3 linked regions of the Roseivirga sp. BDSF3-8 genome follow. The protein of the gene in region 1 interacts with the protein of each later gene in a pairwise test. Links are inferred from orthologs where the notes say so. Each region holds a gene or a part of one and is shown on either strand. Other genes may lie near its edges.

Evidence for each region. Proteins that work in one complex are often made in the same cells at the same time.
Region 2: the proteins of groL (region 1) and aceE interact in binary tests that used the Escherichia coli proteins (3 or more experiments, as listed by UniProt). The link is inferred for Roseivirga sp. BDSF3-8 from one-to-one orthologs.
Region 3: the proteins of groL (region 1) and AB9P05_RS23400 interact in binary tests that used the Escherichia coli proteins (3 or more experiments, as listed by UniProt). The link is inferred for Roseivirga sp. BDSF3-8 from one-to-one orthologs.

Annotation. Positions count from the first base shown.
Region 1 is NZ_JBGNFV010000001.1:5,034,572-5,039,052, forward strand. What follows is about bases 786-3,657. They hold groL (chaperonin GroEL), read left to right. Parts: upstream 786-1,337; coding sequence 1,338-2,978; downstream 2,979-3,657. Other genes in these bases: groES (co-chaperone GroES), read left to right, coding at 997-1,275; AB9P05_RS20855 (SiaC family regulatory phosphoprotein), read right to left, coding at 3,090-3,416; AB9P05_RS20860 (peptide MFS transporter), read right to left, coding at 3,579-3,657. In the rest of the region: AB9P05_RS20840 (hypothetical protein), read right to left, coding at 43-759; more of AB9P05_RS20860, read right to left, coding at 3,658-4,481.
Region 2 is NZ_JBGNFV010000001.1:4,296,923-4,300,978, reverse strand. What follows is about bases 805-4,056. They hold aceE (pyruvate dehydrogenase (acetyl-transferring), homodimeric type), read left to right. Parts: upstream 805-1,192; coding sequence 1,193-3,856; downstream 3,857-4,056. Other genes in these bases: AB9P05_RS17690 (2-oxo acid dehydrogenase subunit E2), read left to right, coding at 3,897-4,056; AB9P05_RS17700 (bile acid:sodium symporter family protein), read left to right, coding at 805-936. Outside these bases: more of AB9P05_RS17700, read left to right, coding at 52-804. UniProt on the Escherichia coli protein: Component of the pyruvate dehydrogenase (PDH) complex, that catalyzes the overall conversion of pyruvate to acetyl-CoA and CO(2).
Region 3 is NZ_JBGNFV010000001.1:5,740,563-5,744,260, reverse strand. What follows is about bases 1-2,894. They hold AB9P05_RS23400 (ABC transporter ATP-binding protein), read right to left. Parts: upstream 1,889-2,894; coding sequence 1,112-1,888; downstream 1-1,111. Other genes in these bases: AB9P05_RS23390 (SDR family oxidoreductase), read left to right, coding at 2,812-2,894; AB9P05_RS23395 (MlaE family ABC transporter permease), read right to left, coding at 1,901-2,629; AB9P05_RS23405 (PhzF family phenazine biosynthesis protein), read right to left, coding at 300-1,115; AB9P05_RS23410 (CapA family protein), read right to left, coding at 1-248. In the rest of the region: more of AB9P05_RS23390, read left to right, coding at 2,895-3,516; AB9P05_RS23385 (adenylate/guanylate cyclase domain-containing protein), read right to left, coding at 3,522-3,698. UniProt on the Escherichia coli protein: Part of the ABC transporter complex MlaFEDB, which is involved in a phospholipid transport pathway that maintains lipid asymmetry in the outer membrane by retrograde trafficking of phospholipids from the outer membrane to the inner membrane.

The DNA.
Region 1 (4,481 bases):
GAAAACCCCCTCCTTTGGTGGGGGTAATTTATTTTAATCAAGTTAGGCGGCCGGATTAATGTATCTGACTAATAGTCTCTTTGCCACCGGCAAAAGAGTACATTCATAGGGCACCTTACTATTTGCATGTATCAGGTAAGTTGCCGGATTAGGAAGATCCGGATTATTCCTGATCAGCTCAAGCTTTAGCTGTTCGTATGTCCTGGCCAGACTACTACGTGTACGGTCCAGAAGCTCAGTGCTAATAGCCCTGTATCGCTCTTCTGAGTTATCGAATATAGTAATCCTGTACCTGTAGATATCCAGGTCTTTATCTTTTTCCTGTGCAATGAAAAAGTACCCCTCATCATTATAAATTGGAACGAGTCCGATAGGTTCAATATTCAGGGAATTCTCCACCTCCTCATAGATGTCCTTTCCGTCCTCAAGCCTTCTTCTACATTCAGGGATAGCAAAATCTACTATGCTATCAATCTCTGCCATAAGTTCAGTGTCCTCCACTAGCCGTGTATAGGTCATTTTAAGCCTTTCAAAGTCAGCTTTTGACAAAGTGGCAGGAAATTTATCATACATTAGCGTCTTCTCTCTCTTTAAAACCAAGAGGTTACGGTAATGAGAGACAATTTCTGACAGATAGGGGTATAGCTTCTTCTCTTTGAACTGATTCTCCACCTCTTTCAGGTAGGCAAGCAAGATGTATTTTTTGTATTCCAGATCAATAAGATCTTTCACTACCCAATCATCATCCAATCTCTTCATGCAGCCTATATTTATCTAACAAAACTTAATTTTAAATAAAATAGCTATAGCCAAATAATAACGCAACCCGCAACAATGTCAGTACATTAGCCGGTAGGACTTTATGACGTAATTTTTACTGAAAAAATGTCCTGAAAACCTGACAAATAGGTCGAAAAAGTGATTTGGCACAGGAAATGCAATACGGATAATTATATTTTTAATTGAGAATTAACTTAATCTCTAATAGTCTGAACAATGTCAAAATTGAACATTAAGCCTCTTGCAGACAGAGTGGTGGTTGCACCTGCTGCAGCAGAAGAAAAAACCGCTTCCGGTATCATTATTCCTGATACAGCTAAGGAGAAGCCTCAGCAGGGTGAAGTAGTTGCTGTAGGAAATGGCAAAAAGGATGAGCCATTAACCGTTCAGGTAGGAGATAAAATCCTCTATGGTAAGTACGCAGGTACTGAAATCACTGTTGAAGGCAGGGAATACCTTATAATGAGAGAGTCAGATATTTTTGCGATCGTATAATCCGGTCTGACCCCACCCTACTTACTTAATTCAAAAAACATTTATTCTAAAGCATTTTAAATATGGCCAAAAACATTTTCTTCGACTCAGAAGCAAGGGAAAAGTTAAAAAAAGGTGTAGACCGCCTGGCTGATGCAGTTAAGGTAACCCTTGGTCCTAAGGGACGTAATGTTATCCTTGATAAAAAATTCGGAGCCCCCACTATCACAAAGGATGGTGTGTCTGTAGCAAAAGAAATTGAGCTGAAAGACGCTATCGAAAATATGGGTGCTCAACTTGTAAAAGAAGTTGCCTCTAAAACTGCCGATGATGCAGGTGATGGTACTACTACAGCTACCGTGCTTACTCAGGCTATCTTTGCTCACGGTATCAAGAACGTAGCAGCTGGTGCCAACCCGATGGATCTTAAGAGAGGTATAGAGAAAGCTGTCCAGGCTGTTGTTGCTAACCTTAAGGAGCAGAGCCGTCAGATTTCTGATAACAACGAAATTGCTCAGGTTGCCAGCATCTCTGCCAATAACGACAAAGAGATCGGTAAAATGATTGCCGATGCGATGGCGAAAGTTGGTACTGATGGCGTGATCACTGTTGAGGAAGCTAAAGGTACCGAAACTGAGATCAAAACGGTTGAAGGTATGCAATTCGACCGCGGATATCAGTCTCCTTACTTTGTGACTAACACAGAGAAAATGGAAGCTGAGCTTGAGAATCCTTACATCCTGATCTATGATAAAAAGATCAGCGCGATGAAGGAGCTTCTTCCTGTTCTTGAAGCAGTTGCTCAGACTGGAAAACCTCTTCTTATCATCTCTGAAGAAGTAGATGGTGAAGCCCTTGCTACCCTAGTTGTAAACAAGATCCGTGGTGCACTGAAAGTTGCTGCTGTTAAGGCTCCTGGTTTCGGCGACAGAAGAAAAGCTATGCTCGAGGATATTGCCATCCTTACAGGTGGTACTGTCATCTCGGAAGAAAGAGGATACAAACTCGAAAATGCAACTATTGACTATCTTGGTACTGCCGAAAAAGTAAATATCGATAAGGATAACACGACCATCGTAAATGGTGCCGGTGAATCTTCCAATATCGAAGCCCGTGTAGCTGAGATCAAAGCTCAGATGGAAAGCACTACGTCTGACTACGATCGTGAGAAGCTCCAGGAGCGTCTTGCTAAACTTAGTGGTGGTGTTGCTATCCTATACATAGGCGCAGCTACTGAGGTTGAAATGAAAGAGAAGAAAGACCGCGTGGATGACGCCCTGCATGCAACAAGAGCTGCTGTAGAAGAAGGTATCATTCCAGGTGGTGGAGTAGCCTTCATTCGTTCACTGACTTCTCTGGACTCAGTAGATACAGAAAACGAAGATCAGAGCACTGGTGTGAATATCATTCGCCTGGCACTTGAAGCTCCTCTTAGAACAATCGTATCTAACGCCGGTGGTGAAGGTAGCGTGATCGTAAATGAAGTACGTAACAACCAGGGTGACTACGGATATAACGCCCGCGAGAATAAGTTCGAGAATCTGATTTCTGTAGGCATCATTGACCCTACGAAAGTATCTCGCCTTGCATTGGAAAATGCAGCTTCTATTGCTTCTCTCCTGCTGACTACCGAATGTGTAGTAGCTGATGAGCCTGAAGAAGATGGAGGTCCTGCAGGTGGCGGCATGCCTCCAATGGGTGGCGGCATGGGTGGCATGATGTAATGCTTCCTTCCGTTGAAAAAAAGAAAGGCTGCTTACAATCGTAAGCAGCCTTTCTTTTTTTTATGCCAGTAATTATAAGCTTGGCTATGTTTTTAACTAGGTCTAAGCTATTCAGCTATTCATGACGACCATTTCAACCGGAAGACGGATGATTTCTTTAAAGTCCTCTCCGCTCTCTTGCATATCTTCATCCTCTTCATCATAATACCAGGTAACACGGGTAGTATGGCCCTGGTCACTCAGGCGCTCCAGTTTTCTGAATATTTCCACTAAAATACTAAAAACTTTTTTTCTGACTTTAACATCAGGTTCAGAGTTTCGAAGGATTGCTTCGGCATTGATGATCAGATCGTCGATTTTGCCCTGATCAAGCTGCCCTTGAAACTGCAGAAGGGTCCTGTCCGAACTTTCAGGCCTTATTTGAAAAACCTCCGTCATAAATATTGCTGGCTGATGACGATAGAAATAACAGATTAATTTAAATTATTCTAAAAATATACTAATACTTCAAAAAAGCCAATTTATTACCACTTATATTTAATACACAAAAAAGCCACCCGCTAAAAGCGAGTGGCTCTTGAAATCTTATTGTATGCCAGCTTAAGGACGAATCTCTGCGTCAGTTAGCTGGGCCTCTTCTACTCTTTCCGCATCGTCTTCATCCAGGGAAGCGTCTTCAGCTCCGTGGCTTAGTTTATTAAGTCGCTTAGAGAAAAGCATCAAAAGCAAACCAAGTGCAATAGTGGTAACCGCAATACCCCCAAAGATTTGAAGCTCTCCAAGGCTTTGAGCCCATTCTCCAAGGGCTCCGGCAAGCTTATTACCAAGTCCTGTAACGGCAAAGTATACCCCCATCACAGAAGCTACCATACGGGCGGGCGCAAGCTTTGTAATATAAGAGAGTGCCACAGGAGACAGGGCCAGCTCACCGAGTGTATGGAACAGGTAGGCAAGTACCAGCCAATACATCGCAGACATACCGTCTGCAGCGGCTCCCCTCTGCAGGGCAGCAAATACCATGAAGATAAAACCAGCACCCATTACGGCGGTGCCCAGTCCCATTTTGAAAATACTTGGAGGATTTTTACCACGCCTGGCAAGGAACACCCACAGGCTGGCAATGATACCACCAAATATTAAAATAAAGAGGGCATTCAGACTCTGGAACCATGAAGCCGGAACAATGAATCCCTGAAGGTCATTAGCCAGATCATAAATGACGTATGAGTTACCATCTTTTACGATAGGGGCTGTTTCATCCATTACGCTGTTATAAACGGTGCCATCAGCGCCTTCATGTTGAATGACATAGCTATCGTAGCTGAGCAGGGAAGAGTTGATACTATCAGTAGCACCTAATTGAGTCTGTATCTCAGAAAAATTCCTTGAGGTAGGATTAAACAGGTTACCAAAGAACTCACCCAACCCGTCATATTCAGTGACCTGCTTATTCTCAATGAAGTATTTAGCCTGAGCTATTGCCAGTGAGTCATCTGCCGATGT
Region 2 (4,056 bases), 740 kb from region 1 along the record:
ATTGGATATGAATAATTTCCTACTTTTAGGGGAAAAATTGATACAACCACTATGGAATCCAGCATTCTTACCGCCGTACTATTACCTCTGGCACTGGGCATCATCATGCTCGGTATGGGGCTCTCCCTTACGCCTGCCGATTTTAAGCGTATATTCCTGTATCCGAAGGCCGCTACCGCCGGCCTGTTGTGTCAGTTAGTCTTATTACCCCTCGTAGCCTACTTACTATGTAAAGCCTGGAATCTTGAGGCAGAACTCGCCGTAGGCATCATGATACTCGCCGCCTGTCCCGGTGGGGCCACCAGCAACCTTATTGCCCACCTCGCAAAAGGTGATACCGCCCTCTCTATTACACTCACGGCATTTTCATCATTATTAGCAGTTATCACTATTCCACTCATCGTTAATTTTGCCATAGTGGAGTTCATCCCCACCGGCCAGGAGCAGCAACTGGATGTACTTAAGACCGTGCTCAGTGTACTTATTATCACCCTAATTCCCGTAGCCATAGGCATGCTGATTAGGAGCAGGTCCGTACGCTTTGCCGGGCGAATGGAGAGACCGGTAAGAGTTATGTCCGCGATATTACTAGTAGCTATTATTTTCGCCGCCATACTGAAAGAAAGAGCCAATGTAATAGGCTTTTTTGTAGAAGCCGGCCCGGTCGCCCTCAGCCTCAATCTTGTCATGCTCGCCATCGGCTACTTCGGTTCTCGCATCCTCAGGCTCAATAGTCGCCAGAGCACCACTATCTCAATAGAAACAGGCATTCAAAACGGCACCCTCGGCATAGCCATTGCCGCCACCATCATTGGCAACTCCCAAATGGCCATTCCTCCCGCCATCTATAGCCTTATCATGTTCTTTACTGCCGGTGTCATTATCTTCCTGGGAAATAAGAAGAGTAAGGAAGAAAAACAGCTGGTTAAATCCTGAGAGTATTTACCCCAAAGGTTAGAATCAATAAGAGGCTGTCTCAAAAGGCAGCCTCTTTCTTTTTGTGGCAGCCCCTTTTACGTTCCCTTCCTTTTCTTAAAGAGGCCACCTGCCGGAATTATACTTTTTCCCAACTAATATTTAATCCATTAATAAGCAATCAGTTACATAAACAAATAGGAGACTGGCGTCTTGTATGATGGAAGGGGCTAAACCTGTAAGCCCCTAGCTATCTTATAAAGACCCGAACCCTCCAATGGCTGAAAAAAAAGAAACCGATACCAAAGCAATAGAGAATAAAGAATGGCTCGACTCACTAAAGTGGGTCATTGATCATGAGTCTGAAGAACGTGCCTCCGAACTGCTCGATCTGCTTCTGCAACACGCCCGTACCCGGGGCATAGCCCCTCCGGCCCTTCAGACGCCCTATATCAATACCATTGCTCCTGACCAGGAAGATGAGTACCCTGGCGACCTTGATCTGGAGGAAAAGATCACAGGCATGATCCGCTGGAATGCCATGGCCATGGTAATGAAAGCCAATCAAAAAGAAAAAGGCATCGGCGGACATATTTCCACCTATGCCTCGGCCGCCAACCTGTTCGAGGTAGGGTTTAATCACTTCTTCCGGGTAGATGAAGCGGGGCTTAGCGATATGGTCTATTTTCAGGGCCATGCCTCCCCCGGCGTCTATGCACGGGCTTATGTGGAAGGCCGCTTTGACGACCAGATGCTGGAAAACTTCCGCCGGGAACTACTGCCCGAAGGCGGACTCACCTCCTACCCGCACCCGCGGCTTATGCCGGAATTCTGGACCTACCCCACCGTATCTATGGGACTCGGGCCTATCATGGCTATTTACCAGGCGCGCTTCAACAAATACCTGTGCAAAAGAGGCTTAAAGGACCACGATGCTAAGAAGATATGGGCCTTCCTCGGTGATGGCGAAATGGACGAGCCGGAAGCCACAGGCGCCATCGCCCTGGCCGGACGTGAAAAGCTGGGCAACCTCATCTTTGTTGTAAACTGCAACCTGCAGCGCCTCGACGGACCCGTACGCGGCAACACTAAAGTGGTGCAGGAACTGGAAGGCCTATTTCGCGGAGCAGGCTGGAATGTAGTCAAAGTACTCTGGGCCAGTGAGTGGGACAAGCTATTTCAAAAAGACACATCCGGAAAGCTAATAAAGCACCTCACAGAAGTGCCCGACGGTCAGTTACAGAAATATGCCTACGAGGATGGAACCTACATACGCGAGCACCTCTTTGGGCAGGATCCGGAACTGCAAAAGCTTGCAGAAAACCTTACCGACGAAGACATTAAAGCCATGCGCCGCGGAGGTCACGATCCAATAAAAGTCTACCAGGCCTATAAGCAGGCCATGAAGTATACAGAAGGACCTACAGTAATACTAGCCCAGACCGTGAAGGGCTACGGCCAGGGCGAATCCGGCGAGGCAAGCAATGTCACCCACAAAACCAAAAAACTGAAAGACGATGCCCTCAAGCAATTCCGCGACCGCTTTCAGGTGCCCCTTGCCGACGAAGACCTTGACGACCTGCCTTTTGTAAGACCTGAAAAGGACAGTGCCGAGCATCAATACCTGATGAAAAAGCGGGAGGAAGCAGGCGGCGCATTTCCTGTACGGAAAGATAATAGCGAAAAGCTTCCGGAACCCGACAATTCAGTGTTCGAAGACTTACTGCAAGGCTCCGGAGACTCAGAGGCCAACACTACCGGGGCCATGGTACAAATAGTGACTAAGCTGCTAAAGCAAGAGGACTTTGCTGATCTCATCGTTCCTATCATTCCTGATGAGTCCCGCACCTTTGGTATGGAGTCCCTTTTCAGAAAAGTAGGCATCTACGCTCCCCATGGTCAACAGTATGAGCCAGTGGACAAAGACAGCCTGCTCTATTATAAAGAATCCGAAGAAGGCGCAATACTCGAAGAAGGCATTACCGAATCCGGCTGTATGAGCAGCTTCATCGCTGCCGGCACTGCCTACCTCACCCATGGCATCAATACCATCCCCTTCTATTTCTTCTACTCCATGTTTGGCTTCCAGCGTACCGGCGACCTTATTTGGGCCGCCGCCGATGCAGGTGCCAAAGGCTTCCTTATTGGAGGTATTTCCGGACGTACCAGTCTATCCGGTGAAGGACTGCAGCACCAGGATGGCAACAGCCACCTCTATGCCATGGCCTACCCCAATCTACATGCGTACGATCCGGCATTTGCTTTTGAATTGGCAGTCATCGTACGTGAAGGCATCAAAAAAATGTATATCCAAAAGCAAGACACCTTTTACTACCTCACCGTCACCAATGCCAATAGGCCTATGCCCGAGATGCCCGAAGGCGTGGAAGAAGGCATACTCAAAGGCCTCTACCGCTACCGTGCCACTTCCTCTGAAAATAAAAAGCGGCGGGCCCACCTGTTTGGCAGCGGGGCCATTATGCAGGAAGTACAAAAGGCCGCCCACGTGCTGGAAGAAGAATATGGCGTAGCCACAGATGTGTGGAGCATCACCAGCTACAAAGCCCTGTATGATGATGCTATCGATGCAGAACGGGAAAACAGACGGGTGATGGCCAGAGAAATGGAGCCAAACCACATTCAGAAGTGCCTGCAGGATGAAGAAGGCGTGTTTGTAGCCGCCTCAGACTATGTAAAAGCCCTCCCTGCCTCCGTGGCCCAGTGGTTTCCGAACCACCTCACCGTACTTGGTACAGATGGCTTCGGCAGAAGCGATACCGTAGCCGCACTGCGCGACTTCTTCGAAGTAGACCACCGCCATATCATATATGCCACCCTATATGCACTAACCCGAAACGGAGACATGGAACCGGAAGAACTGGTTAAGGCAGCGGACAACCTTGATATGGCTCCAGACAAACCTAACCCCCGCACAGCCTGATCCTGCTAAACTAATTGACTACCTCACAACCAAACCAAATATGCCTACAGAAGTAAAAGTACCTCAGATATCCGAAGGAGCAGATACCGCCACAGTCGCAGAAATACTGGTATCAGAAGGCGATACCATACAGGAAGAGGAATCCATCATAGTCGTGGAAACAGACAAGGCCTCCGTAGAAGTGCCCTCGACGCACAGCG
Region 3 (3,698 bases), 710 kb from region 1 along the record:
GTTACGGTATCTTTTAGCAGCCGGTAGGCATCTATAGCAACGGCATTCTTTTCCCAGGCGAGGGAATCAATTTTACGCTGTACCACGGCGAGCGAATCGGCTATGCGTATACTATCCATTCGTGCAATGGAGTCCTGCCTGGCCGCCATCTCCTGGTTGGAGGTGGAGCGGCTCATCTGGCCTGGTTTACACGCAAAGAATACAAATGGGGCCACGGCAAGAACCCGGACAAGAATACGGAATACCATAGTTGATAAAATAAAAAGAAAAGTGACGGAAAAGTTACTAAAATTCAGGAATTAATAAGTCTTTTCCGCTATCTGAGGAATACTTATTTCTCCCTTAAGATATGTGACAGCCTGGCCTTTTAAGAGTACCCGGTCATGATTAAGAGTACACAGGAGGTTGCCTTCTCTATGGCTTATTTGCTTGGCATAGAGTGCATTTTTATTAAGTCTTTCAGCCCAGTAGGGGGTAAGGATAGTGTGGGCTGACCCTGTTACAGGATCTTCGTCTATTCCAGCTTTAGGGCAAAAGAACCTGCTTACAAAGTCAAGATCCGGAGAGTCTGCAGGAGCGGTGGCAATCACTCCCAGCCAGGGCAGGGAGGCCATGGTGCGAAAGTCTGGCCTAAGGTTTTCCAGTGATGCCTGATGAGGATATATTGTCATCAGGTAGCGGGCGTCATATACTGCTTCCGGCTCTGAACCCATCAGGTTTTCCGGCAGCAGCCTGGCATCGTAGCTTTTAGGTTTGTCAGCCGGAAAGTCCATCACATACAGGTCCCTCTCACGGCTTACCTGCAATTGGCCACTTCGGGTCTGAAAGATGATCCTCTCCTTATTGAAATCAAGATGCCTGAAAAGGACATGAGCTGTGGCAAGGGTAGCGTGGCCGCAGAGGTCTACTTCAACAGCAGGAGTAAACCACCTAAGGCCATAGCCGTCGCCTTCTGCTACAATGAATGCTGTTTCGCTAAGGTTATTTTCCCTGGCAATCTGCTGTAGCAACTTATCTGAAGGCCATTCCTGCAGTGGTACCACCGCAGCCGGATTACCACCAAAAAGTGAGGAAGTAAATGCATCTACCTGGTATAAGGCAAGGGTCTGGTTCATGTTTCCTTGGGATCAAAGTTAGGTGAGTTTTTCAGAGCTTGCATCACTTTACTGGCAAAGACAAAGTTGTTAAGCTCTTCCACATCACTAAACATGATCTGCTCCTTGCTACCCTCCCATACCTTATGGCCATTAGCCAAAAATATGATATGTTCTCCCCAGCCCATTACAGAATTCATGTCATGAGTAACTACAACGGTGGTCACATCCAGCTCTTTGGTAATTTCGGCAATAAGCTCATCGATTACGATACTTGTCTGCGGGTCGAGGCCGGAGTTAGGCTCATCACAAAATAGGTAGTTTACATCTTCATTGACGATGGCGCGGGCTATACCCACCCGCTTTTTCATACCTCCGCTAATCTCACTGGGCATTTTTTTATTGACATTCTCCAGGCCAACGCGCTGTAGGACAAAGTTTACGCGTTCCAGCTTATCATCCTTACTCATGGTTGTGAGAATGTCCAGTGGAAACATCACATTTTGCTCTACCGTTTTTGAATCGAAAAGTGCACTACCCTGAAAAAGCATCCCTATCTCCCGGCGAATTTCCACTTTCAGATCACGATCGGCTTTAGTGAAGTTGCGATCATTATAATATACGTGCCCTGAGTCAGGGGGAATCAGTCCCACGATGCACTTCAGCAGCACACTCTTACCGGTACCACTGGCGCCAATGATCTGGTTGACCACACCCTTCTTAAACTCACCGCTTATGCCCTTTAGTACTTCCTTGCCACTAAAGCTTTTCGTTATGTCTTCTATTTTGATCATGAAATGATAGGCTTACAGTAGTAATTGAGAAAGAAGGTAGTCAGCACAAAGAATGGCAATACAGCTATTGGTCACTGCTTTGGTGCTGGACTGTCCTACCTCCAGGGCTCCGCCTGTGGTGTAAAATCCCTTATAAGAAGAAATAGAGGCTACAAGAAAGGCAAATACCAGGCTCTTGATCATGGCAAACGTAACAGTGTATTCGTTAAAGTCAGCCCGTATGCCATAAATGTATTCATTTTCGGTGATAACACCAGTGAGTGTGCCTGCTAGAAAACCACCATAAATGCTTAGAAACATGGCTAGTATGACTAACAAGGGGTACATGAGTACTGATGCGATTATCTTGGGTAAGACCAGGTAGGTCACACTATTTATACCCATTACTTCCAGTGCATCCACCTGCTCGGTAATTCGCATGGTACCGAGCTCACCAGCCAGGTTAGACCCTACCTTGCCGGCAAAAACAATGGCCGTAATAGTCGGCGCAAGCTCCAGTATGGTCATATCTCTGACGATAAGGCCTATTACCCAGTCCTGAATCAAGGGGCTGACCAGGTTATAGGCTGTCTGTATGGCGGTAACCGCACCTATAAAAGTGGAGATGATGACAACAATGAATATTGAGTTAACTCCGATCTTAATACATTCATCAATAATAAGTCGAATGTAGACGCGGGGCGACTCTCGGTTAACAAATAAATTGCTTATAAAAATAAAATACTTCCCTATGCTATGCATGTGCGGTCCTTCAAGTATGATGCAGTGTGCGATCGTTTACCGGGGCTAAATTACGCAATCAAAACAAAAAAAAATTAATATACCACGCCGGCCTTTCCTTAACATCAAAATAAACGGGGACTTTCTGCTTTGGTTAGGTGAATACGTATATTTCGGAAATTTTCAGACAAACCAGTCCATTCATGAAAAAACTGATAGTGGTCACTAGTGGCACAAAAGGCATAGGCCGTGCAGTAATCAGGTTATTTGCAGAGCATGGGTTTGATGTGGCAACCTGTGCCCGTACGGAAAAAGACCTTAAAAAGTTGAAAAAGGAAATAGAAGCAGAGTATGAAAGCGAGGTTTTCTATCATCCTACCGATATGTCTGTACAGTCTGAGGTAAATACATTTATTAGCTATCTGAAGACGCTGGATCGCCCGGTGGATGTGCTTGTTAATAATACAGGATTTTTTACCCCCGGCGGAGTGCTTGATGAGGACTTTAGTAATCTGTCAAAAATGATGGATACCAATGTTTATAGTGCCTTTCATATGTCGCAAGCTATCGGTAAGGAGATGCGCCGAAGAAAGAAGGGCTATATTTTTAATGTATGCAGTATTGCCAGCATAGTAGCTTATGCAAACGGCGGATCCTATGCTATCACCAAGCATGCTATGCTGGGCATGAGCCGGGTGCTGCGTGAGGAGCTTAAAGAGCACAACGTCAGGGTATCTTCTGTAATGCCCGGGGCTACCCTTACGGCCAGTTGGGAAGGGGTTGATTTGCCCGAAGAACGGTTCATGAAAGCTGAAGATGTGGCTGAGGCTATATTTTCTGCCTATACTATGTCTCCCCGCTCTGTGGTAGAGGAGATCATTATAAGGCCTCAATTGGGAGACATCTGATACTGTCACACCTCATCGGGGCGATATATTTTGGGTTGGCTTTGCTCGATAATCTGACCTGGCTTGTCACTTTGATAAAGGGCATAGATTTCCACCATATTCAGCTTTCCCTTGAGCTCAGTTTTACCCATCGGGCGGGCTTTTAGCTCTTTGGGTAAAACGATACGCTCCAGGAGGTCCTT